2 linked regions of the Symmachiella dynata genome follow. The protein of the gene in region 1 binds, or shares a complex with, the protein of each later gene. Links are inferred from orthologs where the notes say so. Each region holds a gene or a part of one and is shown on either strand. Other genes may lie near its edges. The genes, in order: secY and secA.

Region 1 (13,507 bases):
CATTTCTGCTTGGGTTTGTTTGTTAGTTGGTTGTGAAATATTTCGTATAGCGTTGCAGGGATTTGAGGCACGATCATGTCAGTTGGACTACTGGGGCGCAAAATCGGCATGACGCAGGTCTACAACGAGGCGGGTGATATTACGCCCGTGACGGTCATTCAGGCCGGGCCTTGTGTGGTGCTGCAGGTTCGTACGTTGGAACGCGATGGCTACGAAGCTGTGCAGGTCGGGTTTGATGACAAGCCGCGGCGGTTGGCTCGGCAGTCGGAACGCGGTCACGTGGCGGCGATTAAGAGTAAGCGGTCAAAAGCTCGTGCGGCTGCAGGTGTTGAAGTGCCGGCAAAGGCGGATTGTGAGCCTAAGCGGTTTGTGCGTGAGTTTCGCACGGACGGAGAGGGTTGCGACTGCGAGGTTGGCCAAGAGTTGACTGTCGATTTGTTTGCGGACGTGTCTAATGTGGATGTGATCGCGACAAGCAAGGGCCGTGGGACGGCGGGTGTCATGAAGCGGCACAACTTCGCTGGTCAGCGAGCTAGTCACGGTGTGAAGCGTGTGCATCGCCATGGTGGATCGATCGGGCAGAGTGCGGATCCGGCACGGGTGATTAAAGGGACAAAAATGGCGGGCCGCTATGGCAATGCTCGCATTACGGTGCGGAATCTTGAGTTGACGCGAGTCGATGGAGAGAATGGGTTGTTGCTGGTGGCGGGTTCCGTTCCCGGCCCTAAGGGTGGGTACGTGATGATTCGGGAAACAAATAAGTTGGGTTAGTCGTTTTGCGGCTTGGCTCAGGCATTTATTGCGGTTGATTCAATACAGTTAAACGTGAACGTTTTTGAGAGTAGTGAGTTATGATTTCTCTTCCGATTCGCGACAAGTCGGGGCAAGAGGTGGGGACCTATGAGTTCGACCCCGCTGACTTGGCGCCTGGTGTGAACCGGCAGTTGCTCCACGATGTGGTTGTGATGTACGAAGCGAACCGCCGTGTCGGGACTTCGGCGACAAAGTCGCGTGGGCAAGTGGCTGGTAGCACGAAGAAGATGTATCGCCAGAAGGGGACAGGTCGTGCTCGCGCTGGTGCGAAGCGGACGCCTGTTCGTCGTGGTGGTGGCGTTACGTTTGGCAAGGTGACTCGCGACTTTAGCTATCGGCTGCCCAAAAAGGCGGTTCGGTTGGCAACGCGCATGGCTCTGTTGAGCAAGTTCCTGGACGGTCAAGCTGTTGTTTTGGATGAGCTGTCGGTTGATGCTCCGAAGACAAAAGTTGTGGCCGGTGTTTTGCGGTCGCTCGGCTTGGATCGGCAGAGTTGTCTGTTGGCGATTGATGAATACAACGTTGACTTGTGGAAGTCCGGACGGAATATTGCGGATTTGCGAGTCTCGCCGGCTGCGGACCTGAACGCCTATGACGTGTTGCGTCAGCGGCAGTTTTTGGTGACCAAGGCGGCTTTGGATAAATTACGCGGCGTCTCCGCGGAGTAAGTGTGTTTTCGCCACGAGATGCTGGCGTATTTGAAAAGGTGTGTGGCAATGGCTACAGCGGAAAAAAAGTCGGGTCTGACATTGGAGCCGTATCAGGTCGTTTATCGTCCGTTAATTACGGAAAAGGGTACGCACATTTCAACGCGGTACAATGCGTATCCGTTTGAAGTGAATCCGTTGTGCACAAAGACTGAAATTAAAGAAGCGGTTGAAAAGTTGTGGGAGGTTCGCGTTGTTGCAGTGCGGACTCAAAACCGCATCGGCAAACCGCGGCGGACCAAGAATCAGGTCGGGCGAACGAGTGGTTGGAAGAAGGCGATCGTGCAGTTGCACGACGAAGATCGGATCGCATTTTTCTAGGCCGCGATTGCAGTCTTGTTAGAGTTAGTGCCGGTTTGGGCCGGTGGCGGAATTCTCGATTGTTCGAGCAAATAACAGAAAAAGACAGTCATGGGTATCAAATTTTATAAGCCAACGACGGCCGGTCGTCGGGATGCCTCCGTAAGCGATTTCGCGGAGATCACCGACCGTAAGAAGAAGCCGGAAAAGTCGTTGCTGACACGGTATAAGAAAAAGGGTGGCCGCAATAATCAGGGCAAGATTACTGCCCGTCATCGTGGCGGCGGCCACAAGCGGATGTATCGGGTGATCGACTTCAAGCGTTTGCGGGACGGGATTCCGGCGCGTGTGAAGTCCATCGAGTATGATCCGAATCGATCTGCGCGGATTGCCTTGTTGCATTATGTCGACGGGGTGAAGTCATACATTTTGGCTCCCGAGGGGCTCGAGGCGGGTGCGACTGTTATGAGTGGTCCGGATGCGGAACCGACTTTGGGCAATTGCTTGCCGTTGTCGGCCATTCCCACCGGAGCGACGATTCACAACATCGAATTGCAACCGGGGCGTGGTGGCCAGTTGTGCCGTAGTGCCGGGACCGCAGCGGTGATGAATGCCCGCGAAGGCGATTGGGCACAAATCACTTTGCCTTCTGGTGAAGTGCGACGTGTGCCGAGTAGTTGCCGGGCAACGATCGGTCCGATCGGGAACAGCGAACACAGTAAGATTGTGCTTGGTAAAGCCGGGCGAAAGCGTTGGATGGGTTGGCGGCCTCGCGTTCGGGGGACTGCCATGAATCCGGTGGCTCACCCGATGGGTGGTGGTGAAGGTCGCAACTCTGGCGGTCGGCATCCTTGTAGTCCGACGGGTAAGTTGGCGAAGGGTGGCCGTACGCGGAAGCGAAGGAAGTCGTCATCGGCGGCAATCATCAGGCGGCGTAAGTCGCGGCGTTATGGCCAGTTGAAGCTCTGATTGTTGCTCGGGTGTTGTTTGGTTTGATGTGGCGTTTAAGAAATTGTCGGCTGACGCGGACGCATCGAAGTTTGATTTGAGTCAAAAAACAGAAGGACAGCGGGATGGGTCGCTCTCTGAAAAAAGGGCCTTACGTTGATGCCAAATTGCTCAAGAAGATTGAGCGATTGGATGATGCCGGACGCAAAGAGCCGATTCGCACCTGGTGCCGTCGTTCGACGATTTCACCGGATTTTATCGGCCATACCTTCCTGGTGCACAATGGACGGGCGCATATCAATGTGTACGTCACAGAAGAAATGGTGGGGCACAAACTCGGGGAGTTCGCACCGACGCGGACGTTCCGGGGACATGGTGGTAAGGCGAAAAGATAACCTCCCGCGATTGCGGCATTGGTCTACGAGATTGGTTGACGGACAGGTTGAGGAAGATAGCTATGGAATACAAATCGACGCATCGCTTCGCGCGGATTTCAGCGACAAAAGTCCGCCCGTTTGCGGAATTGGTTCGCGGGAAGTCGGCCGGCGAAGGTCTGGACTTATTACGCTTTGTGCCAAATCGCGGAGCAAGGTTTTTGGAAAAAGTCCTGCGGACCGCTATGGCCAACGCCGAGCAATCCGGTGCGCGTAATGTTGAGAGTCTGATGATTAAAGATGCCCGCGCCGACGGCGGTCCAATGTTCAAGCGGTTGCAACCGCGAGCACGGGGGATGGCATTTATTATTCGGAAGCGTTTTTCGCACATTCATGTCGGGATTGAAGGTCCGGACATCGTCTAATTGGCGGCGGACAGGTTGCGAGGTGCAGTCGGTTTCGGTTCGCGGTAGAGTTGTTCGTTCGTTATTCCAGCAGTTTTTGAATTACATAAGGCATACGGATCATGGGTCAGAAAGTTCGGCCGACGGGTTTCCGCGTAGGGATTGTTGAAGAGTGGCGGAGTCGTTGGTACGCGTCAAAGAAAGAGTTCGGCGACCTCTTGGTCGAGGACTTCAAGATCCGCAAGTTCGTCAAAGAGAAATATCAGTTTGCAGGGATTTCAAAAGTTGAAATCGAACGCACACGCGACCAGGTGGTCGTGCATTTGAATACAGCCCGTCCGGGCATCATCATCGGCCGCAAGGGGCAGGAAGTTGACCGCCTCAAAGCAGAGCTCGAAGATCTGACCGGCCGGCGGATGGAATTGAAGATCGTCGAAATCAACAACGCCATGAAAAACGCGGTGTTGGTGGCTGAAGACATTGCTCAGCAGTTGAGCAAGCGGTCCAGCTTTCGACGTACGATCAAACGCTCGATGGATTCCGTAATGGATGCGGGGGCGCTCGGTGTGAAGATTGTCCTCTCCGGTCGATTGGGCGGAGCGGAAATGTCACGGACCGAAAAGGCGATGAGGGGATCGATTCCTTTGTCGACCATTCAGAAACATATTGACTACGGTTTTGCCAAGGCACGCACGGCCCAAGGTATTATTGGGATCAAAGTGTGGATCGACTTGGGTCTTTATACAGACGAGGAGGATGGCGATGGCGCTAATGCCCAAACGGGTCAAGCACAGAAAAAGCCAAAGAAAACGTATAAAAGGTAACGCGACCCGCGGGAATACCGTGGTGTTGGGCGACTGGGGTTTGCAGTCGCTTGACGGTGGATATATCAAAGCCAACGTGATCGAAGCTTGTCGGATTGCCGCGACACAATATGTCCGCGGTGAGGGGAAATTGTATATTCGCATTTTCCCGGACAAGCCTTGCACGTCTCGTCCGTTGGAAACTCGGATGGGTAAAGGTAAGGGTGAACCGGACCACTGGGTCGCAGTTGTTCGTCCCGGCACGGTGATGTTTGAATTGGCCGGCGTCTCGCAAGATGCTGCCAAGGATTGCTTCAATCGTGTGGCGCACAAATTGCCGGTCCGCGTGCGGTTGGTAGGCCGTCGTCCCGGTACGTGAGCCGCTGGACGGCATGAGTTGCTATTACTTTTGGACAAAATGCAGATAAAGACGAGTCGACATGACTAAGCCGCAAGAACTCCGCGAGATGAGTGACGAACAGTTGGCGTTCACATTGCGCGAAGCCCAACAAGAACTGTTCCGCCTGCGATTTCAGGCGGCTGCGGAACGATCCGATGCGCCGAGTGCGTTGCGGAAGATCCGCCGCGACATTGCCCGTATTCATACCATCACGCGGCAGCGGGAATTGGCGCAAGAAGCAGAAGCAAAATTGGCGCCACAGGCGGAAGCCTAAGACCGGAATTCGGTTTGCGACTGGCAACGGTTTGTATGAGCCGGCATAAAGCGGCAGTGGGTGGGAACAGAGGTTACAGACACATATTTCGAAACCCCCGCAATCGCGGTGACCGGCATTGATGACACAACATTGCCGGCTGCGGCGGGCGAGTCTCGAGGCAAGTTGAGGACAGGTTAAGATGCGTAAGAAATTGATCGGCGTAGTGACGAGCAATAAGATGGACAAGTCGTTGCGGGTCGAAGTTGAGAAGAACTATCAACACCCGCGCTACGGTAAGATTATCCGTAGTCGAACCGTGTGCCACGTTCATGATGAAAAGAACGAAGCCAACGAAGGCGACTCTGTCGAAATTATCGAGTGCCGCCCCTTGTCAAAGACAAAATGTTGGAATTTGGTGCGAGTCGTTCGTGCCGCGGTTGTGGTTGAGTAACGGTTGGCCACGAACGGTGATCGTCGCGTGGGTTTGTACGGCGTTGTTTGAGATTCAGTGGAAGTTATCATGATTCAAATGCAAACACTTCTGGACGTTTGTGACAACACGGGGGCCAAGGTCGCCTGTTGCATCAAAGTTCTGGGAGGCACGGGGCGGCGGACTGCCGGGCTGGGAGACGTGATAGTCGTCAGCATCAAAAAGTCAATTCCGGGTAGTTCGGTGAAATCGGGCGAAGTTGTGCGGGGTGTGATTGTTCGCTGCCGCAAGGGAACGCGCCGCAGTGATGGAAGTTATGTCCGCTTTGACCGCAATGCGATCGTGTTGATCGATAAAGATGCCAACCCGCGAGGGACACGTATCTTTGGAGCGGTTGCACGCGAACTGCGTGAGCGCAAGTTTATGAAAATCGTCAGCTTGGCAAGTGAGGTAGTTTGACCGATGAAGATTCGACGTGGAGATACGGTGCAAGTCATTGCCGGCGACGATGCTAGCACGACCGCACGGAAAGTCCTCTCGGTCGAGGCCGGTGGCAAAAAAGTTCTTGTGGAAGGCGTGAACCGCGTTTACAAACACGTAAAACGCGGCCATCCCCGCAGTCCGCAAGGGGGACGGCTCTCAAAAGAGATGCCAATTGACATTTCAAATGTGTTGCTTTACTGTGATTCGTGCGGTCGAGGTGTGCGAGTCGGGTATCGCTATACAAAAGATGGTAGTAAAGAGCGGTGTTGCAAGATTTGCGACGCCGGGCTCGGCAACATCAGCCCTCCCAAGGCTCATTACGCTCAGTCATAAATCTGGCGGCAGCAGGGCCGGCTTTCGGTCTCTCGCGGTCTCTCGAAAACGCGATTGCTACGACGATCGCATTGATACAGTTTTGAATCCGGCGACGCAGCCCTTTTTGATTCTTCAATCGAAGGTTAGCAGCGAGACTGGAAACAGCAAATAGCAGATGTGTGCGGAGGCTTCGGTGTGTAGCCGAAGGTCGACCTTCAAACGCAATCCGGCAGTAATCGCCTACCTGACGTGGGTGGCGAAAATTGGATGTGTGTAAGTACAATGGCCAGGTTATTGGAACGATACCGGAATGAAATCCGGCCGACGCTCGCAGAAACCCTGGGGCGGTCAAATCCCCACTCGCTTCCCCAATTGGAGAAGATCGTCGTCAACATGGGGGTTGGTGCGGCAGCTCAAGATCGGAAGTGCTTGGAAGAAGCTGTCGAGCATCTCACGATCCTCAGTGGACAAAAGCCGGTCATTCGCCGTGCTCGCAAGTCCGTCGCCGGGTTTAAACTTCGCGAAGGGATGGAGATTGGCTGCATGGTCACGCTCCGCTCGCAGCGGATGTATGAATTCCTGGACCGTCTGATCACATTGACTCTCCCGCGAGTTCGCGACTTTCGGGGTCTGAGCCCCAAAGCGTTTGACGGCAATGGAAACTATAGCCTGGGTATCAGCGATCAAATGGTGTTTCCGGAAGTTGATCCGGATCGTGTGAAGAATCAGCAAGGTATGACGATTACCTTGGTGACGACAGCGACAACAAATGACGAGGGTCGACTGTTGCTCAAAGAACTCGGGATGCCGTTTCGGAAAGATTAGTTTTCAGCGGGTTCCAAAGTTTGCAGCACAGCGTAGAGAACTCACCACGTAATACAAAAAGTGTAATTCATAAGCTACAGGTTTTTTCCAGAAGAAATTTAGCGAGATGGCCAGCAAAGCAAAGATCGAAAAGGCAAACCGGACGCCAAAATTCAGCAGCCGCCTCGAACGGCGCTGTGCATTGTGCGGTCGTCCCCGTGCGGTGTACCGCAAGTTCAAACTGTGCCGGATTTGTTTCCGCGACCTCTGTTTGGACGGCATGATTCCCGGTGCCAAAAAAGCGAGTTGGTAGGCCCGGCGGAGACTGGGTGCGTTTCGCAAAACCTATACTAAAACGATACAGCACAGATGGTGCGGCAACACGTCTCGCACCGCTCGAAAAGTTTAGGAGCAATGCTCCTTGAGGTGTACTCCATTATGATGACAGATCCGATTGCCGACATGCTCACGCGAATCCGTAATGCGGTCTCGATTGAGCGCGCATTCGTCGACGTACCCCTTTCGAAGGAGAAACGGGGAATTGCCGATGTGTTGCAACGCGAAGGCTACATTTGGGATTACGAAATAATCGAACAGCAGCCTTGCAGTGCAATGCGGATCCATCTGAAGTACGGTCCTAACGGTGAGCGTGTGATTCAAAAAATCGATCGCGTCAGCAAGCCGGGACGTCGGGTCTATCTGGGTGTCAACGACTTGCCGGAAATCCTGCAAGGCATGGGCATCAGTGTCGTCTCAACGAACAAGGGTTTGTTGAGCAACCGCGAAGCCAAAGAACAGTTGGTCGGTGGCGAAGTGCTGTGCAGTATTTGGTAGCGGGTATCTCCGCTGCTGCGGCATTTTCGTTCTTGTCAGACGCAAGTAAAAACAGTTGACGGATCCAAGCCGATAAGGCTGGTTTCGGTAAAAAAGTAGAAGGCAAAGTATCATGTCGAGAATCGGGAAAAAACCGATTGCGGTCCCCGATGCTGTTGAAGTATCGATCGATGGCACCGTCATCACGGTGAAAGGCCCCAACGGCGAATTGACGTTGGATCACCATCCCTCCATTTCGGTGAAGCTGGATAGTGACCCCAAGCAACTCGTGGTGGAAAACCCCACGGATTTGCGAGAGAACCGCAAGTTCCACGGGCTGACCCGTAGCTTGTTGAATAATATGGTGACCGGCGTTACCACCTATTTCGAAAAGAAATTGGACATTGTCGGCGTTGGCTACCAAGCCACAATCGATGGCACGAAGCTCTGCTTGCAGGTTGGCTTTGCGAACGTTGTCGAATTGCCGATTCCCGCAAATGTCGACTGCTCATTGCCTAGTAATATCCAGATCGCCCTGAAGAGTGCTGACAAGCAAGCGGTGGGACAGTTCGCTGCCGAAATTCGCCGCGTCCGTCCGCCCGAGCCCTACAAAGGCAAGGGAATCCGGTACCAGAACGAACAGGTTCGTCGGAAAGCCGGTAAGGCGTTGGCCAGTGGCTGATACGGTGCTGTTTGTCTTTAAAAGGTTTGCGATGGTTCTGGTCCGTGAAATCAACGGCCGATCGGTAGGAAAGTTAGCAGTTCGATGAAATACATAGCCCAAGTTAATAAACAGCGTAGCCGTCGTCGCTTTCGCGTTCGCAATAAAATTCGTGCGACCACATCGCGACCGCGGGTTTCGGTCCACCGCAGCAATAAGCACATTTACGCCCAGATCATCGATGACGTCGCAGGACGTTCGTTGGTTTCCGCGAGTACGCGTGAAGCAGGGATTTGTGCTGATGGTGAAAACGGCGGGAACGTCGCATCGGCTACGAAAGTCGGTGAAGCGTTAGCTAAAAAGGCTCTCGAAGCTGGGATCACCCAGGTCGCCTTTGATCGCGGATTGTACAAATACCATGGTCGTGTCGCCGCTTTGGCTGACGCGGCTCGTCAAGGTGGGTTGGATTTTTAATCGACCCGGTTTTTAAATAGTTCAGACATGCCATTTCCAGACCCGATGGCAAACTCGCCGCTGTGAGGCTGGCGACAATCGAGTGTGGAAACGAGTTTTTAAATCACGTTAAGGCTTTGGAGTAATTCGCCGTGTCGACAGACAACCGATCAGATGGCAAAGAAAAAGTCGTGCAAATCCGCCGGTGCTCGTGCGTAGTCAAAGGTGGCCGTCGCTTCAGCTTTACCGCGCTGGTTGTCAATGGCGACGGTAAGGGCGGCGTCTCCTATGGTTATGGCAAGGCGACGGAAGTTCCGCTTGCCGTCGATAAAGCCAACAAGAACTGTCATCGTCACTCTTCGCGAGTGAACGTGACTGGAACGACGATTCCGCATTCGGTGGTTGGTCGATACGGAGCGGCCCGTGTGTTGCTCATGCCGGCACGACCGGGAACGGGCGTCATTGCCGGTGCCAGCGTGCGTGCCGTTGTCGAAGCCGCCGGGATTCATGACATTCTCACCAAAAGCCGGGGTTCCAACAATCCCATGAATTTGGTGAAAGCGACAATCAACGGTTTGGAACAACTACGAACGCGAGAAGATGTCGCCCGCCTGAGAGGCGTGAACGTCTAATCGTACCGGCAGTTCGGTACAGGCAGATCGCGACAGGGCATTGCTGTTGTTGTTACCAAACACCTACTTATAACTTTACGAATCTTCGGAACGAAGTGTCCTCATGATTATTGATGACGTCCATCGCGGTATAAAAAAGAACAAAAAGCGGAAGCGCATTGGTCGTGGTCCCGGTTCGGGCAACGGAAAAACCGCAGCTCGCGGTCACAATGGCTATGGAAGTCGTGCTGGTTCGTCCCGACGCATTTCGTTCGAAGGGGGACAGACTCCTTTGGCGCGGCGGATTGCCAAACGGGGATTCAACAACAAACGCTTCGCAACGAAAGTGGCGATCGTCAACGTCAGTGACCTCGAGCAGCGCTTCGATAGCGGTGCGACCATCGATGCAGCCGCGCTGGCCGAAGCGAATCTGGCCAAGGGCCGCTTTGATGTGATCAAAGTTCTGGGGGATGGCGACATCACCAAAAAGTTCACCGTTCGTGTCCATCGATGCTCGAAATCGGCTGAAGAGAAGATTACCGCAGCCGGCGGCAGCATTGAAATTATCTACGCATAATTGAGGGCAGCCGCGCCGCCATGGCGATCTGGGCTTCCCTCTGAGGAATATTGATAATAAAGTTCACCGACGCCGGAATTTGCGTCGACCGGGCCGACGAGCCGTTGGCCCGCTGTTGATGTTCGCCGCCGTTGGTGTTTTTTGTAATGTGGGTGCCGCCAATTTCTGGCACCCCTTGACGGCCGGCACCTTGACAACACAAACTGCGGCGAAGTTTGGCATAATCATTCCTCGGAGAGGAATCGGAAACGATGTTTGAAAAACTGATTACCGTCTTCAAAATCCCGGAGTTGCGTCGGAAGATCGTTCTGACTGCGACACTGCTTGCGGTATACCGTATGGGGTTTTGGGTACCGTTGCCGATTGTCGATCAACAAGCCCTGGCCGATAAGATGGAAAATCTGGCCAGCGGCGGTGGGATCGGACAAGCGCTGCAAATCGTTCAACTGTTTTCCGCTTCGAACATCGGCATGAGCACGATCTTCGGTCTGGGAATCATGCCCTATATCTCCGCCTCGATTATCTTCCAATTGATGGGCAGTGTTTATCCGCCTTTGGAGAAACTGCAAAAGGAAGGGGAATCGGGACGCAAGAAGATCAATGAATATACACGATATGCGACAGTCGTACTTTGTTTAATCCAAAGCTATTTTTGGGTGAAAACAATCTCCGGCTGGGGAACCATTATTCCTGAATATAATGGTTTCTTTGGCCATATGGTGGCCACCATCACCATGACGGCCGGCACGATCTTCCTGATGTGGATCGGCGAGCAAATCGACGAATATGGGATCGGTAACGGGATCAGTTTGTTGATTATGGCGGGAATCTTAGCCCGTATGCCTGATGCAGCGATCCAGTTGTTGCGTCCGGCCATGGAAAATGGAATTGCCCTCGGATCTGATTCCGGGATTGAAAAACTACTAGTCTTGGCGGTGTTGTTTGTCGTGGTTGTGGGGTCGGTGGTCTTTATGACGCAAGGCCAGCGCAAGATCCCCACGCAAAGCGCCAAACACGTCCGCGGCCGTCGCGTTTACGGTGGGCAACGTCAATTCTTGCCCTTGCGGGTGAACCAAGCGGGCGTGATGCCGATCATCTTCGCCTCGAGTTTGTTGATGATCCCCATGATTGGTTTCGGCCAATTGGCCAAATGGTTCGATTCGGTGATCTGGTCCGATCTAGCGGCAGCGTTCAGCGGAACGGGACGCGGGTTCTTGTACAACCTTAGCTATGTCGGCTTGATTTACTTCTTCTGTTATTTCTGGACAGCCATCACGTTCAATCCTAAGGATATGGCGAACAACCTCAAAGATTACGGCAGCTTTATTCCTGGATACCGTCCAGGGAAACGGACCGCCGAGTATTTGGAACGCGTGATGGTACGGATCACTTATGTCGGGGCTGCTTTCTTGGCGGTCGTGGCCGTGATTCCGACAGTCATTGCTTCGGTTATGGGGATCGACTTTATGGTGGCTAGTTTCTTCGGTGGCACCGGATTGTTGATTGTCGTTTCTGTTGCTTTGGACTTAGTACAAAAAATTGACAGCCACCTTGTGATGCGGAATTACTCAGGCTTGTTGGATTCCGATGATTCTCGCGCCGCGTCCTAACGTTCCCATGTGGGGAGGACCGGGCTGCGGTGAGTGAGCATCACACCGAATGGATTGGCGTCGGGGCGAGGTACTATTTCCAGTCACGATATTGTGCACAGACCAGAACGAGCGTTGGTTAGGTCTATGCCTGGTTGCGGGGTGCTTTCCCTTTTTCCATTTCATACGGATCAGCGCGAACCGAATGAGTTGGCCAACCTGTGATCGTTTTGAAGAGTCCAGCTGAGATTGAAAAGATGCGTGAAGCCGGCCGTGTTGTGGCTCAGGCGCATCGAGCGGTTGGAAAAATTATAGCGCCCGGGGTGAGTACCAGGCAAATTGACGACGCTGTGGTACGCGTGTTTGCAAAACACAATGCCACACCGTTGTTCAAAGGAGTTCCTGGAGTCGTTCCCTTTCCAGCGGCAACGTGTATTTCGGTCAACGACGAAATCGTTCATGGAATTCCATCGGACCGTCTGCTCGAAGAAGGCGATTTAGTAAGCGTCGACACCGGTTGTCGCTTGGACGGATGGTGCGGAGATGCCGCTTGGACCTATGCGGTAGGCCGCGTCGACGAAGAGAAGCAAGAATTGATGGCGGCGGGTCAGTTGACACTGACAACCGCCATTCACGAGATGCAGCGTCAAAAGACTTGGGCGGGGGTTGCCGAAGTGATGGAGACGACTGTGAAGGATGCGGGGTTTTCGGTTGTCGAAGAGCTCGTGGGGCACGGAATTGGTCGGGAAATGCATGAAGATCCGCAGGTTCCCAATTTCGTGACTCCCGAATTAGAAGAGTATGATTTTGAACTGGTGCCCGGAATGGTGCTTGCTGTCGAGCCGATGCTCAATGCAGGGACCGCGGATGTCTGCCTGCTGGATGACCACTGGACAATCGTCACAGCCGACGGTCGCCCAAGCGTGCACTATGAACATACATTGGCTTTCACGGCCGAGGGTGTCCAGATTTTAACGGCACTCTAATCCCACCGGGGGAGTTGCGTTTGTCGCAGGCCGTGAAATTGAGTGGCGATTTTTCACCACAGCGGTGGAAAAATAGGCAAAGCGGCGATTGGTTGGGGAAATTTCCGCGCTCGTGTGGTCGGGAAGCTCCAAAATCGTTGAAAAGTGTGTCGTATTACTTGTTTGCCCCCTGAGGGCGTGCTTATAATCCGGGTCAATCTAAAGAAATCAAGCAACATCCCTCCTCGGCAGGCTGACGGAGTCGCTGACCGTGTTGACCATGGGACGGGGGTTTCGATCCTTGGTTGGTGTGTATCTTGCCGTTTTTTTGTTTCGCGGTCAGCGAAACATCGTTGAATTACAGGAGATTCGGTTGGCGTCATGAAAGTCCGAGCCAGCGTTAAACGCATTTGTGAAAATTGTAAGATCGTCCGCCGTAAAGGCAAGATCTACGTGATTTGTTCATCCAACCCGCGGCACAAACAGCGGCAGGGTTAACGCCATCGTGACGATCCGCGTAGTCGCCACCGCTGGTGGACTCGCGTGGGCCAGCATCGACTTGAGGGTCGATGGTTTCCGTATCGTCGCCGTGCCGAACTAAACATTTTTATTAGGTGTGCGTAACCAATTCGCACAATGGAGCTGTTGTTTTATGCCTCGTATTCAGGGCGTCGACATTCCCAACGACAAGCCGGTGTATATCTCGTTGACCTACTTGTACGGGGTCGGGCGAGCTTCGGCGATCAATATTTGTTACACGCTGGGTTTGGATCTACACGCGAAGGCCAAGGATCTGACCGA
Region 2 (17,110 bases), 3.9 Mb from region 1 along the record:
CAAATAGACCAACCAGCTCTCGCCGTTTTTGATTTCTTTGAGTTGTGTGGCCAAAGCGTTCAGCGCTGAGGTTACACTTTTGCCCAAACTGTCCAACCGAGCCGTACGGGCTTCCGGTGTCAGTTCTAAGGTATCCAACGCCGCATCAATGATGCTCAACCGTCGGCCGAGTTGGCCATACAGATTGCGAAGCGGCGCTTCAATTGAACGATAGGCGGGATCCGCCAATGCCTGTTTGACTACAGCCATCCGACTGTTGAGCGTTTTGACATGCTGCCGCAGCGCAGCGGTGTCTCCTTTGTCCGCGGCATACAGTGCCGCGATTTCAGCCCCGACCTCGTCCGACCATTGCTTCCAATTGTTATCCAATGGAACGAGCGCGGCTTGAAGTTCTTCGGGAACCTCGGCCGGAGTTGTGGTTTCATCCTGTGCCACCAAACTGACGGTCGCACAAACACCGAGAATCGCGATCCCGGCTGTGGCCAAAATGAATGTTCGCGGAATGGAACGTGAATGGCCGTGTGAAATCTGATCAGAAGGTTTCTTCATAGTGCTTGACTCCGTTAAAAGCATCGGGCTGAACCCGTCGGCCCCGTCATACATGACTGAGTGACTGAATGGATTGCATAGATGGAAAATTCACGACTGCCGATGGCAAAAATAAAACGTATTCATCGTCAGGTTGAAATTCAATGTGTCGTGCAGCATCGGCTGGAATCAACGTTTTGAGACGGCCACCGTTCCTGAGAACGGAAAAACCGTGCAATCGTCTTCGTTTCAGTCATAGGGGCTTTTGTGATCTCAATTGCCAACAACCTTGTCGACATCAATCACCCACATGCTGAATCGACCAGCCTTTACGAGGGTTTCCACGAGATCCCCCGCGAGCGGTTCATCTCGTCGGAAACGGTATCGGTGGTGACAAAAAAAACGATTACTCGCCCTGTCTGCGCCCAAAAGCACTTTGAGGGCTATCCCGTCGTGGGATCGGACTCCCCCCCATCCTGGGAAAAGCCTCCGCACAGTATTCGCCACACGGTCAATTCCGAGCAACATGACTTAGACACCACAACCTACCGTAGCGCAACTGTTCCTCCCTTAACGCGTGCTTTGCCGTATCGCCAGCAAACCAGTACATTTTATTCATCCTCGCTAGCACGCGCAGTGTAGTTCACCGCATCAACCGATTCAATCGTCCAACTTAGCATCTGTTACCAAATCGCAAAATAATCGCGAAGCACATCCTTTCCGCAAACGGACCGTCCAGGGCCTTCATAGCGAAGCGAAGCAACAGAATCTTGCAAGCATAACAAGAGCGGCCGCTTGCCCTGAGCGATCGGCGGGTCAGGCTTTTAGATTCGCTCATCCAGTGATGGTTTGTGGACCTAAAGAAAAACTGACGCGCATGGAATCCTGCTCAAATTGCTACAATAACCGCGACTGGCGACGGAGGCGACCAGCAGAAGACCTCGAATGGAAACGGAAAGGGTTAACCCATGCCAATCGTTCACGACACTTTTCGCGATCTGCTGGGACTGGTTGGATTGGCTCTAAAGACGTTCGCGTGGGCGGCGTTGTTAACCGCAGTAGGGTACGGCTTGTTGATGGCCCTCTTCGCTTATTACATGGCCGATGACGGTTCGATCCTTCCCGGCATCATCGCCGTGGTCTTGTCACTGGTGGTGACGACGGTGTTCGCCGTTTTTGTAGCAGTGCGCCTGACAATCGCGCGAACGTTTTACCAGGCCGTGAAACAATTTGGTATCGGCCGGAAAGTCTTCAACAGCCTTTTCGACATTATGTTGGGCATCACAGACGAGAACCCCGCCGGCAGCTCCGCCATGACACAAGCCTTACACGGAGTCAGCCGCGATGAATTAAAAAGCCGCCTAACTGCCGCCGGGGAACAGCTGCTCCGCAGCGAACGTATCGAATCCGCTCTCCCCAGCTTGGTTCGCTGGTTGATGCGAAAAATCCAAGCTGCGATCATCTGGACTGTGGTCAAGGTGGTGATCATTCAAGCCGCCCTCATCAGTGACGGCCCTGAAATCGATCTCATTGAAATCCGCGACAAATTAACCAACGTGATCGACGATCAAATCGTCGGATTGATTTATAGAAATGCCCCCCGCACGATTATGAGTATTGGCGCTGCGGTGACACTTGGCATCTGGTTAATGGCCAGTGGCATACACAACGTTGCCACATGGTGGGCCACTGCGGATTTTTCTGTTACAGTCCCTTAATCGACTTCTTGACGACGAAATAAGAACGGAGCAGACTCGATTATGCACACGTGTCGCAATTGGTTAACATCCTTGGTCTCCATGTTGCTAGTATTGACCTTCATCGAGGCTGTACTTGCCGCGGATGAGTCCCGCGAACGCCCAAACGTACTCTTCATCGCCGTCGACGACATGCGTGTGGAACTGGGCTGTTACGGCAATGCTCCGGTGAAATCGCCCAACATTGACCGGTTGGCACAACGCGGTTTGCTGTTCGAACGGGCCTATTGCCAACAGGCGCTCTGCAATCCGTCGCGGGCCTCGCTGCTGACTGGGTTGCGGCCCGACACGTTGCGAGTGACCGACCTACCCACGCATTTCCGCAAACATCATCCCGACATCGTCACGTTGCCGCAACTGTTTAAAAACAACGGCTACCACGCGCGGGACGTCGGCAAGATTTTTCACAATTGGCGGCAGGATGATTACAAAGGTGACGCCGCTTCCTGGAGCGTCCCGGCGGTCATGCACTATGCGTCGCACGGCATGGACAAGGCACAGGTCGACGGGGACCTTCCGCCCGATACAGCCGGCGTCCCCCGTGCTGAGAACCGCGACGTTCCCGACGAGGCGTACTTCGACGGCCGTGTCGCCAATCTAGCCGTCGAGGCACTGCAAGAACTGAAAGACGAACCCTTTTTCCTCGCCGTCGGATTTTGGAAACCGCACCTGCCGTTTAATCCGCCGAAAAAATACTGGGACATGTACGACTTCAGCGACATTTCACTGCCAATCAACCCCGACGCCCCCCGCGACGTCCCGGCGATTGCCATGCACGACGGCCATGAATTGCTGCGAGGATTCGAAGGTGCCGTGAAGGATGAACAAACCCGCAAGTTGCGGCACGGTTATTATGCAGCCATCAGTTATGTCGATGCGCAAATCGGCAAGGTGCTCGACGAATTGGACCGTTTGGGCCTGCGCGAAAAAACAATCGTCGTGTTCTGGTCCGACCACGGTTTTCATCTGGGCGAACACGACCTGTGGGGCAAGACATCCAACTTCGAACTCGACGCCCACGTGCCGCTAATCATCTCCTTGCCCGAGCAAAAAACCGCCGGCGAGCGCACCGAGGCGTTGGTCGAATTGTTGGACCTGTATCCCACCCTGGCTCAACTCTGCAACCTGCCCGCCCCCAACAACCTGGAAGGCATGAGCCTCAAACCACTGCTCGACGGCACAGCAACCACCGTCAAACCAGCCACCTACACCCAACACCCCCGCCCCGCCTACACCCGCGGCAAGCCCCCGAAAATCATGGGCTACTCCGTCCGCAACAACCGGTACCGCTACACCGAATGGCGAGATTTCAAAACCGGCAAAGTCACCGCCCGGGAACTGTACGATCACGTAGAAGACCCACGAGAAACAATCAACCTCGCCGGCAACCCCAAGCAAGCGGAGACAGTAAAAACCATGGCGACGCAACTGGCGGACGTCATCCACCCACCGTCCGCCAACTAAAAATCCCAAACCGACCGCTTGCGGTCGTACACAGCAAGCCACGCCCAATGGGTAGCCGCGATTGCAACGCAATCGGGGCCGGCGCAGCCGGCAAGAAGCCGCAATTGACGCGTTGCCTGAATCTCGACGGTTCTCACTCAGAGGACCACCGAATTGCGGCGTCCTGTGCCTGCGGCACACCGATTGTTTCACAATCGCTGCCACCCCGTGATCACAATGTGCACCGCGAAACTAATCCCCATCGGGCATCCGCGCCGCAACCTCCTCCATGGTCAGGTCTTCCTTGTGCGTCGAGACCGTCCAGACGTGCCCGAAGGGGTCTTCTAACGTTCCGCTGCGGTCACCGTAGAATTGATCTGCCAAGGGTCGGAGTTCCTTGCCGCCGGCGGCGATGGCTTGGGCAAAGAGTGTGTCGCAATCTTCGACGTACAACATCATATTGATGCCCGCTCCCCCCAAAGACTTCGGGCCGCGGAATCCCATGTCGGGGTATTCATCGGACATCATGATCCGCGAATCGCCGATCTGAATTTCGGCGTGCCCGATTTTTCCATCCGGGCCGGGCATCCGCATCAATTCCGTTGCACCAAACGCCTTCTCGTAGAATGCGATCGCCTCACCGGCGCCGTCGACGATCATGTACGGGGTCGCTGTGTGATAGCCATCGGGAATGGGTTGCACAGTCATGGGATCGCTCCATTGGGGTTTTTGAAATGTGTTGAAATGATGGACGACTAGGATTTAGCCGCCGAAACGTTCTTCAGTCCAGGGGTCGCCGTGGTTGTGATAGCCCGCTTGCTCCCACAATCCGGGACGGTCCTCGGCGACCAGTTCAATCCGCTTCAGCCACTTGGCACTTTTCCAAGCATATAATAACGGAACCACCAGACGCAGCGGGCCGCCGTGGTCGGCGCTGAGTGGTTGGCCGTCGTGCCGGTCGGCGAAAATCGCATCAGGCGAGAGAAAATCTTCCAGCGGCATGTTGGTCGTCCAACCATCGTCGTAACCGTGCGCCACCACGAATCGCGCCGCCGATTGCACTCCGGCGCGGTCCATCAGCTCCCGCACAGCAACACCTTCCCACAGATTCCCCAGTCGGGACCAGGTGGTCACGCAATGAAAATCGGAGAAAACCTGCGCACGGGGCAACTCTTCAAATTCGCTCCACGAGAACGTCAACGGCCGGTCAACGAGGCCATCGATGGTTAGCTCCCAAGTGTCCAATTCAATGGTTGGCACCCGGCCGTAATGCAAAACGGGCCATTTGCGCGTGCGGGTTTGGCCGGGAGGAACACGGTTTTCGCGGCGAGTATCGCTGCTGATGATGACTTCATCGGCGTGCGTAAGAGGACCGGGAGCGTCGCCGGTTTGGTATTTTTCCGCTTCAGACATGTCGGTGCCCTGGAGGGAACAAGTGTGCGAAGGCCCTCTGCCATGGGCTGGGACCATGTTTTGAGATGCTTCCCAAGTGCCGGTCATTCTAGGGTTCCGCGTGTCAAAATCCAATGTCGGTGCGGACAAGCATCCCGGCAAATTCTGGCCGCCAGTGACGGCATTGACCCTGCGAGCGGCAAGATATAAACTTCGCGCTGCAGAGAATTTACAAGAAATTAGCGTTTCCCGGCGTGATTTGTTCGCGCTGGCGGCGCGATGGGTTTGCTCGCACTTTCCGAGACACGGGGTCGCATCAACGCGGCTTGATAGGCAGAGCTATGGAATTTTTAGATAAAATCGGTGAGTCGGTTAGTAGCTTCATTGGATGGTTTCTGGGTTTATATACCCGGCTATTTGGTTCCTCCAACGATCGACAAATGCGTCGACTCGGCTTTGACCGCCGGGGCGAGGAAACCACGATCGTCCCTGGTTCCTTGCTGGACACGATCAACAAACTGGAACCGGAAGTCCAGAAACTAACCGACGAACAACTCAAGCAAACGGCGGTCGATTTCCGCGCTCGGCTGGCAACGGGAGAAACGCTCGATGACCTGTTACCCGAGATGTTTGCCCGCGTCCGCGAGGTGGGCGTCCGCATCCTGAAGATGCGGCACTACGACGTCCAGATGATCGGCGGTTACGTCCTGCACAAGGGCAACATTGCCGAAATGGTCACCGGTGAAGGAAAAACGCTTGTGGCCACGTTGGCGGTTTCGCTCAACGCGGTCGCCGGCCACGTCCACGTGATCACCGTCAACGATTACTTGGCGCTGCGCGACATGGAATGGATGGCGCCGCTGTACCAAGGACTCGGACTGACCGTCAGCGCCATTCAAGGGGGCATGGACCCGCACGAACGGCAACCCGCTTATGCCTGTGACATCACCTACGGAACCAATAACGAATTCGGTTTCGACTATCTCCGCGATAACATGAAACCGACGAAAAGTCTGCAGGTGCAAGGCCCGCTGCAATTCGCCGTGATCGACGAAGTCGACAACATTTTGATCGACGAAGCCCGGACGCCATTGATCATCTCCGGCCCGGCTTATGACGACGTCACCAAATACGCCAAAGCCAACCGCATCGCCGCTCAATTGAAAAAGGGTGAGCACTTCGAGGTCAAGGAAAAGGAACACTCGGCGCATCTAACCGACGAAGGTGTTCGCAAGGCCGAAGAATTGGCTGGTGTCGAAAGCTTTTACACGACCGGCAACATGGAATGGCCGCACTTGATCGACAACGCGCTCAAGGCGCACTTCCTGTACAAACGAGACACCAATTACGTGGTGCAGGAAGACGAAGTGGTCATCGTCGACGAGTTCACCGGGCGCCTGATGCCGGGACGGAACTGGAGCGACGGGCTGCACCAAGCGGTCGAAGCCAAAGAAGGGGTGAAGATCAAGGAAGAAAACCAGACCCTGGCCACGATCACGCTGCAAAACTTTTTCAAACTGTACGACAAACTCGGCGGCATGACCGGAACGGCCATGACCGAAGCGGGCGAATTCTGGAAAATTTATAAGTTAGACGTCGTGGCGATTCCGACGAACCGCCCCATGCAGCGAATCAATTCGCCCGATATGATCTACCGCACCGACCAGGAAAAATACCACGCCATCGGCGAGGAAATCCGCGAAGTGCACAAGACGGGACGACCGATTCTGGTCGGGACGACCTCGATCGAGAAGTCCGAACTCCTCAGCCGGCAACTCAGCAAATATGGCGTGAAACACGAAGTCCTCAACGCCAAACAACACGGTCGCGAAGCGGACATCATCGCCCAAGCGGGCCGTCTGGGCGGCGTGACGATCGCCACCAACATGGCCGGTCGTGGTACAGACATCATCCTGGGAGGCAATCCCGAAGCGATGGCTTGGGAGGTGCTCAAGCACAAATATGAGTCACGACTGGATGTTCCGAAAGCGGAATTTGAAGAGGTCGCCAATGAGATCGCCCAGCGCGAAGGCATGGCCGATGAAGGCAAAAAGGTCTCCGAACTCGGCGGCCTGCACGTGATCGGCACCGAACGCCACGAAGCTCGGCGGATTGACCTGCAGTTACGCGGACGGAGCGGTCGTCAAGGAGATCGTGGGTCGAGCCGCTTCTTCCTCTCGTTGGAAGACGACCTGATGCGGATCTTCGCCGGCGATTGGGTCAAGGACATTTTAACCCGCTTAGGGATGCAAGAAGGCGAAGCCATCGAAAGCCGCATGGTCAGCAAGCGGGTCGAAGGTGCTCAGAAAAAACGCGAAGAATACAACTTCGAAGTTCGCAAAAACTTGCTCGAATATGACGAAGTCATGGACGAGCAACGCAAACGCGTCTACGGATATCGTCAACATATCCTCGACGGTGGGAATTGCCGCGAACTGATCATGGAGATGGTCGCCGACCAAGTCCGCAGCATGACGGCGGAAATCCTCGACCCCGCCTACGGACACCAAACCGCAGTGGTCTGGGCCGGTCAGGAGTTGGGCGTCGATCTCGACTTCCGCGACGTCAAACAGATGAATTTGGACGATTTCGAAAGCTACGTGACCGATCAAGCTCAACGGCAATCGGAAGTCCTCATTCAAGATCAAATCGAAGAGAACCTGCCCGACGATGCCGAAGACAAACGGGAATGGAACTGGCTGACAATTTCCAAATGGGCCAATGCCCGCTATGGATTGAACACCAACGACCGCGAATTGCGCAAGGTCGGCCGCGATGACCTGTTTGAGTACCTGCTCAAACGGGCGCATGAGGCCATCGATCGATTTGACCTCAAACCGCTCAAGGATTTCCTCTCCGAGGATTGGAGCCAACGCTCGCTGGCAGGCTGGCTGGAACATCGCTTCAGCCTGCGTATGGATCCCGAAACGTTCAAAGACATCGAGATTCCCGACGCAATCGACCTGATCCTGGAAAAACTCGAAACGCTCTACCACGAAAAGGAAATCAACTTCCCGGTCACCCTGGGAATCAACAAATTCCTCGCCGGTCGCGGATCGAACGACCGTCCCGACCGCGAAGGCCTAATCAGTTGGGCCAATGAACGCTTCGAGTCGAAACTCGACTTTGAAGACATCAAGAGCAAATCCCGCGACGAAGTCGTCGAGGTCCTCAACACCGCCAGCCGCGGGTTTTATCGCAACGGTGAATTGCTGGAAGAAGCGGACGAAATCCTCAAGGAAGCGTACGGCGACGACGACGATGCTCCCGATCATCCGCCGGAAAATATCCAACCACTGGAGAAACTCTCCCAGTGGACGCAGGAAAAACTGCATGCCGAACTCGATCCCACGCAACTGCAGGCACTGCCGCGCAGCGACGCTCGCCGGGATGTACAGGGCAAAATCGACGAGCGTTATCGCCCCGAACTCAGCCAAGCCGAACGGGCGCTGATTCTGGAAGTGCTCGATACCGCTTGGAAGGACCACCTGTACTACATGGACCACTTGCGGTCGGGCATTGGACTGCAAAGTTATGCCCAGAAGGACCCCAAGGTCGAGTACAAAAAACAAGGCATGCGGGCCTTTGAAACTATGTGGACCAGCGTCGCTGACCGCGTGACGGATGCGATCTTTCGGTTGGAAGAAGCGAATCCGGAATTCCTCGGCTCACTGTGGAAGGTCTCTTCGACCGTTCATGAATCAGCCCCCACACCGGAGGCGGACAACAGTCCCGGCCAAAATGCCGGTTCAGAACAAACAGCCATCGAACCGATTCGCAACCACGGAAAACGGGTCGGACGCAACGAACCCTGCCCCTGCGGCAGCGGCAAAAAATTCAAAAACTGTTGCATGCACAAATAACAAACGGCTCTCCCCTCCTCGGCTTTGCCGGGAAGATTTGCCAAACAATCCATTCGCTCCACCATCGGGAAAGGATGCCCCGTGCCAGGTTGGCTGCTGAATCATCTGAAAAGTTGGTCGCTGAATCTCACGTATTTGACGATGCTGGTTATCATCTCGCCCATCGTCCTGTGGCGAATGCTGACTCAAGGCAAATACTGCGTCGGCTGGAATGAACGCTTGTTGGGCTGCGTGCCCCAACCCAAGGACAACAAGCCCTGTCTGTGGCTGCACGCCGTCAGTGTGGGCGAAGTCATGCAGCTCCGACCGGTCGTCGCCGCTCTGCGCAGCCAACATCCCGACTACCATTTCGTGATCACCACAACCACGGTCACCGGCCGCGACGTCGCCGACAAGTCATTCCCCGACGATACCGTCTGCTACTTTCCATTCGACTTCACTTGGTCCGTCCGACGGGCCTTCCGTCGACTCCGCCCTGTGGCTGTGGTGTTGGTCGAATTGGAAATCTGGCCGAATTTGATCCTGGAAACGGATCGCATCAATGTCCCGGTGATTTTGATCAACGGCCGCTTGAGCGCCAACAGTTTCCGCGGTTATACCCGCTTTTGTTACCTCGTACGCGGACTACTGGAAAGCGTGCACACATTTGCGATCCAAAACGAAATCTATGCCCAGCGGATGCGCGCACTCGGTGCGCCACCCGAACGCGTGCACGTGACTGGCTCCATTAAATTCGATGCCGTCGAAACCGACCGCTACAATCCCCAAACCACCGAAATCCGCCGCGCCTTTGCGATTGCCGACGACGCACCGGTGTTTATCGCCGGAAGCACCCAATCGCCCGAAGAAGATTATGCCTTGGCAGCCTACCGGGAAATTCGCAAGAGCGTCCCCCAGCTGCGACTGATCCTGGTTCCACGACACAAGGAACGATTCGAAGAGGTCGCCCGCTTGGTCCAATCGCAAGGCTTCGCGTTGACTCGCCGCAGTACTGTAACCAGTGGCGATTCGACTGGCGGCGATTCCGCCAACGTTTCTCCGGTACTTTTATTAGACACCCTGGGCGAGCTTTCCGCCTGTTGGGGCTTGGCCGATATTGCATTCGTCGGCGGCAGCCTGACCAAACGGGGCGGGCAAAACATGATCGAACCGGCCGGTTATGGAGCAGCGGTCCTGTTCGGCCCCAACACACGCAATTTCCGTGATGTTGTGGAGATATTGCTGAAAAACGACGCCGCTGCCGTTGTCCACAATGCCGAAGAATTGACGACGCGCGTCCAGGCGCTGCTGCAATCCCGTTCCACGCGACTGGAGATGGGTCGCCGCGCTCAACAATTGGTCTTAGCCCAACAGGGAGCCACCACCCGAACCGTCGCTTTGATATCCCAGGTCTTGCCGAAAACGGCATCCTGCGAAGCCCGATCCGGCAAGCGGGCGGCTTAATTCTCCTTTTCACTAGCCCCAGTTTCGCCGGGGTCAGTTGTTGCCATTGCAAAAGTTCCCTACAATCGGCCAACTTTCTACGGCCCCGATATCGGACGATACGGTGGCTCAGACAAGAAAACGATCCGCGGATAAGTTCAACAATATCAGTGGCTCCAAATCGGCTTATTTGAGCAAGGCTCGACTCGGTCACTGAACTTACCCACTTCCCCCCAAATAATTCACCACAACGCTTTTTGTTACGGAGTGCCGCATGGCCAACTACTTATTTACCAGTGAATCGGTCAGCAACGGACACCCGGACAAAGTCTCCGACCAAATTTCCGACGGCATCCTGGACGCCCTGCTCGAGCAGGATCCCGCTTCGCGCGTGGCATGCGAAACACTCTGCACGACGGACTTGGTGGTCCTGTCCGGCGAAGTGACCTCCAATGCCGACATTCACCACGAAGAAATCGTCCGCAACGTCTGTCGCGATATTGGTTACACCGACACCGACATCGGCTTCGATGCGGAATCGTGCCGTATCTTTTTGGCACTGCACAGCCAAAGCGGAGACATCGCCCAAGGCGTCGACCGCGACGGAGCCGGAGACCAAGGGTTGATGTTTGGCTATGCCTGCGATCAAACCCCTGAATTGATGCCGCTGCCGATCGCGCTGTCGCACCGAATCTTGAATCGCCTCACCCAGGCCCGCAACGACGGAGCCGTGGATTGGTTGCGGCCCGATAGCAAAAGCCAAGTCACGATCGAATACGACGGCAGCCGCCCGGTCCGCTGCAGCGCTGTGGTCGTTTCCACACAACATGCCGACAGCGTCGAACAAAGCGAAATCAGCGACTTCGTCATCTCCGAAATTATCGCCAAGGAAATCCCGGCGGAGCTGATGGAGAAAACACCGCAATACCACATCAACCCGACCGGACGTTTCGTCGTCGGTGGGCCGCACGGTGATACCGGATTGACGGGCCGCAAGATCATCGTCGACACCTACGGCGGTTGGGGACGGCATGGCGGGGGCGCGTTCAGCGGAAAAGACTCCACCAAGGTCGATCGCAGCGCTGCTTACATGGCACGACACGTCGCCAAGAACGTGGTCGCAGCCGGTTTGGCCAAAGAGTGCGAAGTGCAATTGGCCTACGCCATCGGCGTCGCCGATCCGGTCAGCGTGCATGTCGAAACCGGCGGTACCAACACTGTTCCCGAAGAAAAAATTGTCGCCGCTGTTCGCGAACTGTTTCCGCTCACCCCCAAAGGTATCATCGAATACCTCGACCTACGACGACCGATCTTCCGCAAAACAGCCGCCGGCGGACACTTCGGACGCAACGATCCTGATTTCACCTGGGAAGCCACAGACAAAGCCGCTGACCTAAAGAGCGCTGCTGGCGCATAGCAGCCCCCTGAATAAGGGTGCCACTGGCGGCTTGCCCGCCAGTGCAAACCGCGTGACAGACAAAAACACTGCTGGACAAGCCAGCAGTGGCACCCAACAATTGAGTAAATCCCGGCCGTTGAACGGCCGGCTGCCGCGTTTGACAACTTCCACATCCACAACCACGGAGGCGAGGGATGGGCGCGTTTATCGGACAGTTGATCGACGGACGCGAGCGATGGCTGACTTGGAAGTCAGCCGTGGCTGGCACGTTTTGGTGCGGGCTCAATTTGATGGCCTTAACCATCTTCGCCCGCTGGTTAGCCGGCGCATTTTCCGCTGCCCCGCCCACTGCGGTGGTCTGCGCAACAGCCGTACTATTAACCGCCGTGGGGCTCGGCTCCAACGCATTGTTTCATCAACTCGATTTTCGCGGCGAGCACTGGTTATGGGGCGCCCTGCCGGCGTTCCTGACACTCTTCCCCCTCATGGTGCTACTCATCGTGATCCCCGACAGTGCCGCCAGCGCCTGGTGGTTTTCAGCCACCGTGGTCTGCGTGAGTGTGGTCGCGGTGTTCGCGTTGGAAACAACGTTTCGACACCGACAGCAAAACACCCGTGAAGTGGCCATCCCCAAAACCCTGGACGCCAAAACCGAACCTGTCGCCGTTGACAACGTCGCTGAGAGCGACATCGACACCCAGCTCGAAGCACGACTCGCGGGAACGATTCCCACCGCAGGCCCCATCGAAACGGAGAACGAAGACATGCCGTGGCACGCCCCTGAAGTTTCCCAATGGATGACACGTAGCGACGCCGACGATGGCAGCGTCACCGTCGAAGGGGTCACCGTCGCCAAATTCGCCGCAGGACAAAACCGCGCCAACGTACACCTCACCTTTTGCCCCCCCCTGCCCGTCGCGCCGCAAATCGAATGCGAAACAGTCAACGGCGAAGAAGTCCGCATCAAAGTCGCCGCTGTCTTCCCCCACGGCGCCCGCATCGAACTAACCCGCCCCATGCACGACAACCAAGACGCCCCCATCGCCATCGGTTATTTCGCACACACCGAGCAAAATCAATCCATCGAAGCCGCCGCCTAACTGACAGGCTGCTCCTGCAACTAGGGCGTTCTCCCGGGTTGTGCATCAAGATTTACTATCCCAATTGGGTGCCACTGGCTTTGCCAGTGCAATGTCAAATGCGTGTGATTCTTGCGAGTTCGTCAGAGTCAATTCCTTTGGCCAACGGCCAATCACACCTTAGCCCAGGGCAACGCCCTGGGAAATTGGTCGACAAAGATTGCTTTGGCTGAAGGCCAAACACAACTTTTCGCAATCCGTGAAACGAACCTTCGGCCAACACTCTCGGCCATGGGGTCACCCGCCACGGATTTCCAAGGCCACCGGCGCCCACAAGCCGCCCGGTTGTTCGTTCCCACCTCGGAAATCCACATCCACGGTCAATAAATTACGCGGCTGCAACAACGATTTGATCTCAAACTCAAACGGCCCCGCTGGTCCGCCCCCCGCTGTGCCCAACTGCGTTTCATTCAACCGCACGGTCGCGTTACCACCGATTTCTTCAAAAATCACATACACCCGCTCGTGCGGATCGAGGTTGGTCGGGCAATTGAAATGTCGTTCGTACCGCACCCCTCCCCGATAATCGGCGAAACAATCCTGCCAACTGGCCGGCATTTTAATGCGGCCCTCAGCAGCCAGCACGTTCGCCTCGCTGTCGCTATCAAGCAAGCGATATTGCCACGGACCTTTGAGATGCATGCGGTGTGCGTCGGACATCTTGTTGTGCCAATCCCCTCTCGGTAAAAAAACTCTGCTTGACCGCTGATTTTCGTTTCGCCTACAGTTCCCGGCGTTCCCAGCAGTCTCCCAGACTATAAGACAGCGACTCCGATGCCCACAACCGAGCCAACCACGAAATACCAATGCCCCGGCGAACGGGGATTGATTTCACAATCGGTGCATCTGGCGCGGCTGTCGGCGTTTTATCCCGCTTGCCGCGAATGCGTGCATCGTCACGATACGGGACAAATCCCACCGCGAACCGTCGTGCATCTCAAGGAAACGGAAAACCGTATTCATCGCGACAGCTTGCTCACCGACGAAGGCGTTCGCGGTATTTACCTCAACGAACTCAACCGCGAACGCGCAGCCGCCTATGCAGCCGGGTTGGCGGGACTGTTGTGGCGCAGCTCACCGCTCAAAGCCCGCGAAGGACTGCACGCACCGATGGACATCTCGTCGGTGAGACTCGGACCAATGGTGGTGGTGGGATTCGATGAGCGGCCCAGTTCACCCGATATTGCAGTCGGCGTGGTGCGGGCGCTACGCACAATGAGCTGCCGCGTGATCGACGTCGGTCAAGTAACACGGCCCTGTTTTTCGTTCGCCGTCAATCACATGCAAGCCACTGCGGGCGTCTTCGTCACCGGAGCAGGCTGCAGCCCGGTCTGGACCGGATTGGATTTTGAATCAGCCGGCGCCGTCCCCATCTCTACCGGGACGACATTAAACGAGATCGAACAATTGGCCGACGGCCCCAACCCGCGACCAAGCCGCCAAGCCGGACAACTGCGCGCCTTTCATGCTGCCCTCCCTTACGAAGCCGCACTGGGAAAACATTTTCACGCGCTACGACCACTCAAAGTGGTCTGCGGTTGTTGCAGCGACTTGGTCGGAGATCTGCTCACCCGCACCTTTGAAAAACTCCCCTGCGAATTGTTCTTCACCAAGACCTCGCTACGGCAACGCGGTTCACTGGCTGCCGGGGATGCCGACCATAAATTGCTCGCCGATGAAGTCCGGCTACACCGCGCGCATTTGGGACTCCTTATCGAAGACGATGCCCGCACCTGTCACGTGTTGGACGAACGGGGCGAAATCATAGCGCCGCTCGACATCACCCGCTTGCTCCTCCGCTATATGCAAACGCAACATCCCGGCGAACCGGTCGTTGTGGAGGAATCTGTTGCCGCACAAGTCCCCGGCGCGATTTCTTGCGACGCAACGTCCGAGTCGATGTCACGCACAATGACCGACAACTCAGCGGTCTACGGCGGCAGCGCTGTGTCGGGCCGTTACTGGTTCCGGGAATCTGCTCCCACCTGCGACGCCGTCTTAACGCTCGCCCGATTGCTGCAGCTACTCAGTCGCAGCGACGCCGAGTTTTCGCGCGTGGTGGAGTCACTGGAACGCAGCGCTGCCGGTTAGCTTATCCCGACGGCGGACTTGGCGACAAAAGCAAACAGCGTCGCTCATATTCCAGTTCCTTTGAAACTGTTGATTTTTCTTCACTTTGCGCTTGAACTGCACCACCAAGTGTTGTAATCTCTTCACTTAGATGTGTTGTATTTTCTTCATGTTGGGCCGCCAACTGCAAAAAGGATCGCGCGGATGAAGTCGCTGACCCCCGGTGAATTGGAAGTCATGCAAGTGCTGTGGCAACACGGCTCGCTGAAACCGGCCGAAATCCTCGAGCATGTCGAGCGCCCCCTCACCAACCCCGCATTGCGGTCCGTGCTCCGCGTCTTGATGGACAAAGACCATGTCACCCGCAAAAAACAGGGCAAAGCATTCTATTACAGCGCGAAGAACTCCGCCCCCACCGCGTTTAAGAAAATGACGCAGCGACTGGCGGAGATTTTTTGTAGCGGTTCTTCGGTCGAATTGATCGCACAACTGATCAAGAACGAAAACCTGTCGGAAGAGGAAGTCCGGCAGTTGCAGGAACTGGCCCAGGAAAAAGTGGCCGAACCCTCCCCGCCTCGAAAATCACGTCGGAGAAAATCATGACACGCGCTTGGTCAGAATTTTTTATCGAAATGCCACTCCTCTGGGATCTCTGTTTGCGACTCTCAGTCGTATTGATCGCCGCTTGGGGTTTGCACGCCGCCCTCGCCCACTGCAACCCTCGCTGGCGCGTCCAACTTTGGCGATTCACATCCATTGCCGTGCTGATTGTCATGGCGGCGACCTGCTTGCCAAAAATCGCTGTTCTAGTCGAACAACAAGTAGCAGCAGTGGAACCCGTGGCCGAAGCCCCCACCATGGTCGCCATGACGCAACCCCTGCTCAGGGGGGCGGGAACTGTCGCTGACATTTCCAAACTGCCGCCAATCAACTCCGAGACCGAATTCCCCCTCGAATTGTTTTTGCCCGTGGAAGAGGTAGCCACCGCCGCAGCGGCAATTCCCGCAGAGCCCCCTCAATTGGCGGCCAAGAGTCCGTGGGCCATGTGGTTGTTGGCCAGCGTCTGGGCCGTTGGCACGAGTTTGCTAGCTATGCGTTGGACGTCGGCACAACTCCGGATTCGGAATTTATTATCCCGTAGCATCCCGGCTCCAAAGCAATCGGCGCGACGACTCCGCAGCGTCGCCGACCGACTCGACATTTTCGGCGACTTCGACTTACGGCTCTCGAACGAAACCGATGTCCCCTTCGTCGCCGGGTTATTGCGGCCGATCGTCGTGCTGCCGGCGCGAATGGCGAAGAAACAGTTTGCCCAGGAACTGCCGGCGATATTCGCGCACGAACTGACGCACGTGAAATCTCGCGATCTAATCTGGATGGGCGTTTCGCAGTGGATCACGATTCCACTCTGGTTTCATCCACTAACGTGGAGAGCCACCAGCGCCCACTCCATGGCTTGCGAAGAAGTCGCCGACGCCGTCGCTGCCGATAGTGTGGGGGATGTGGCACGCTACTCCGGCACGCTGGCCCGCGTTGCGCTGGCAGCCGTGTCACATCCTCCCGCGACGGCGGCAATCTCAATGGCCCGTTCCTCGCAGATCATGTCGAGGCTAGCGCGGTTAAAACGGGGCCTGTCCAATTCGCCACTGGCCCGACGCTGGGTGATCCTCTCGGCGCTGGCCGGTCTGCTGGTTGTGGTCCCATTGGCAACCATCAAACTCGCCTACGCCGATAACGAATCCACAACCGCAGCAACCAGCAATGACCAAGCGGGTCGCGTACTGCATTTTCCCAAAAACCAATCGGTCGGCGTACTGTATATCGCCACCGAAAAAGAACTCGAATGGTGGGATACGTACTTCAAGCGATTTGACTATCGCCGCGATTGGGACTGGAAATATCTCGGCCAAGCTCAAGGAGCTGTGGAGATTCCCCCCGGTGCTCAAGTCAAATTGGAAATCAAAAAAGCGGGGGCTGCCAATACATCCTGGATCACCAACCTCCACCCCGACGACCTGTATGAGGTCTTTGTCTATCCGGAGCCTGGCAATGGCGATTCGTATCGTTTTGGGAATGCACAAGCGCGGCATTTGGGCC

Evidence for each region.
Region 2: the proteins of secY (region 1) and secA are in contact, whole or in part, in a crystal structure (PDB 3DIN), measured with the Thermotoga maritima proteins. The link is inferred for Symmachiella dynata from one-to-one orthologs. Residues at the interface, in WP_004081795.1 of Thermotoga maritima: Glu108, Gly109, Glu110, Glu111, Ala236, Glu237, Arg238, Arg239, Ile240, Thr241, Ile242, Gln243, Tyr244, Ala245, Arg246, Arg247, Val248, Thr249, Gly250, Arg251, Arg252, Val253, Tyr254, Gly256, Ala257, Ser258, Thr259, Tyr260, Leu261, Pro262; in WP_004082002.1 of Thermotoga maritima: Glu261, Ala262, Arg263, Lys300, Ala301, Arg302, Thr303, Ile304, Ile305, Leu323, Tyr324, Asp325, Pro326, Val329, Ser330, Tyr333, Ile336, Lys340, Phe345, Val349, Glu363, Phe364, Tyr374, Ser375, Gly376, Gly377, Glu393, Ile395, Thr482, Ser483.

What each region holds. Positions count from the first base shown.
Region 1 is NZ_CP036276.1:6,742,332-6,755,838, reverse strand. The notes cover bases 9,594-12,582. They hold secY (preprotein translocase subunit SecY), read left to right. Parts: upstream 9,594-10,403; coding sequence 10,404-11,762; downstream 11,763-12,582. Other genes in these bases: map (type I methionyl aminopeptidase), read left to right, coding at 11,963-12,582; Mal52_RS25665 (hypothetical protein), read right to left, coding at 10,139-10,432; rplO (50S ribosomal protein L15), read left to right, coding at 9,700-10,152; rpsE (30S ribosomal protein S5), read left to right, coding at 9,594-9,596. Also shown: rplC (50S ribosomal protein L3), read left to right, coding at 76-771; rplD (50S ribosomal protein L4), read left to right, coding at 852-1,481; rplW (50S ribosomal protein L23), read left to right, coding at 1,530-1,841; rplB (50S ribosomal protein L2), read left to right, coding at 1,932-2,789; rpsS (30S ribosomal protein S19), read left to right, coding at 2,894-3,163; rplV (50S ribosomal protein L22), read left to right, coding at 3,226-3,567; rpsC (30S ribosomal protein S3), read left to right, coding at 3,669-4,370; rplP (50S ribosomal protein L16), read left to right, coding at 4,309-4,728; rpmC (50S ribosomal protein L29), read left to right, coding at 4,790-5,023; rpsQ (30S ribosomal protein S17), read left to right, coding at 5,205-5,456; rplN (50S ribosomal protein L14), read left to right, coding at 5,526-5,894; rplX (50S ribosomal protein L24), read left to right, coding at 5,898-6,251; rplE (50S ribosomal protein L5), read left to right, coding at 6,516-7,058; Mal52_RS25695 (type Z 30S ribosomal protein S14), read left to right, coding at 7,165-7,350; rpsH (30S ribosomal protein S8), read left to right, coding at 7,476-7,871; rplF (50S ribosomal protein L6), read left to right, coding at 7,984-8,532; and 5 more genes. UniProt on the Escherichia coli protein: The central subunit of the protein translocation channel SecYEG. Consists of two halves formed by TMs 1-5 and 6-10.
Region 2 is NZ_CP036276.1:2,855,192-2,872,301, reverse strand. Bases 5,116-9,183 are described here. They hold secA (preprotein translocase subunit SecA), read left to right. Parts: upstream 5,116-5,461; coding sequence 5,462-8,983; downstream 8,984-9,183. Other genes in these bases: Mal52_RS11075 (3-deoxy-D-manno-octulosonic acid transferase), read left to right, coding at 9,065-9,183; Mal52_RS11085 (sulfite oxidase-like oxidoreductase), read right to left, coding at 5,116-5,141. Outside these bases: Mal52_RS11105 (hypothetical protein), read right to left, coding at 1-549; Mal52_RS11100 (hypothetical protein), read left to right, coding at 1,497-2,246; Mal52_RS11095 (sulfatase), read left to right, coding at 2,289-3,749; Mal52_RS11090 (VOC family protein), read right to left, coding at 3,981-4,436; more of Mal52_RS11085, read right to left, coding at 4,491-5,115; more of Mal52_RS11075, read left to right, coding at 9,184-10,426; metK (methionine adenosyltransferase), read left to right, coding at 10,680-11,822; Mal52_RS11065 (hypothetical protein), read left to right, coding at 11,999-12,904; Mal52_RS11060 (hypothetical protein), read right to left, coding at 13,181-13,603; Mal52_RS11055 (phosphohexomutase domain-containing protein), read left to right, coding at 13,718-15,034; Mal52_RS11050 (BlaI/MecI/CopY family transcriptional regulator), read left to right, coding at 15,218-15,616; Mal52_RS11045 (M56 family metallopeptidase), read left to right, coding at 15,613-17,110. UniProt on the Escherichia coli protein: Required for protein export, interacts with the SecYEG preprotein conducting channel.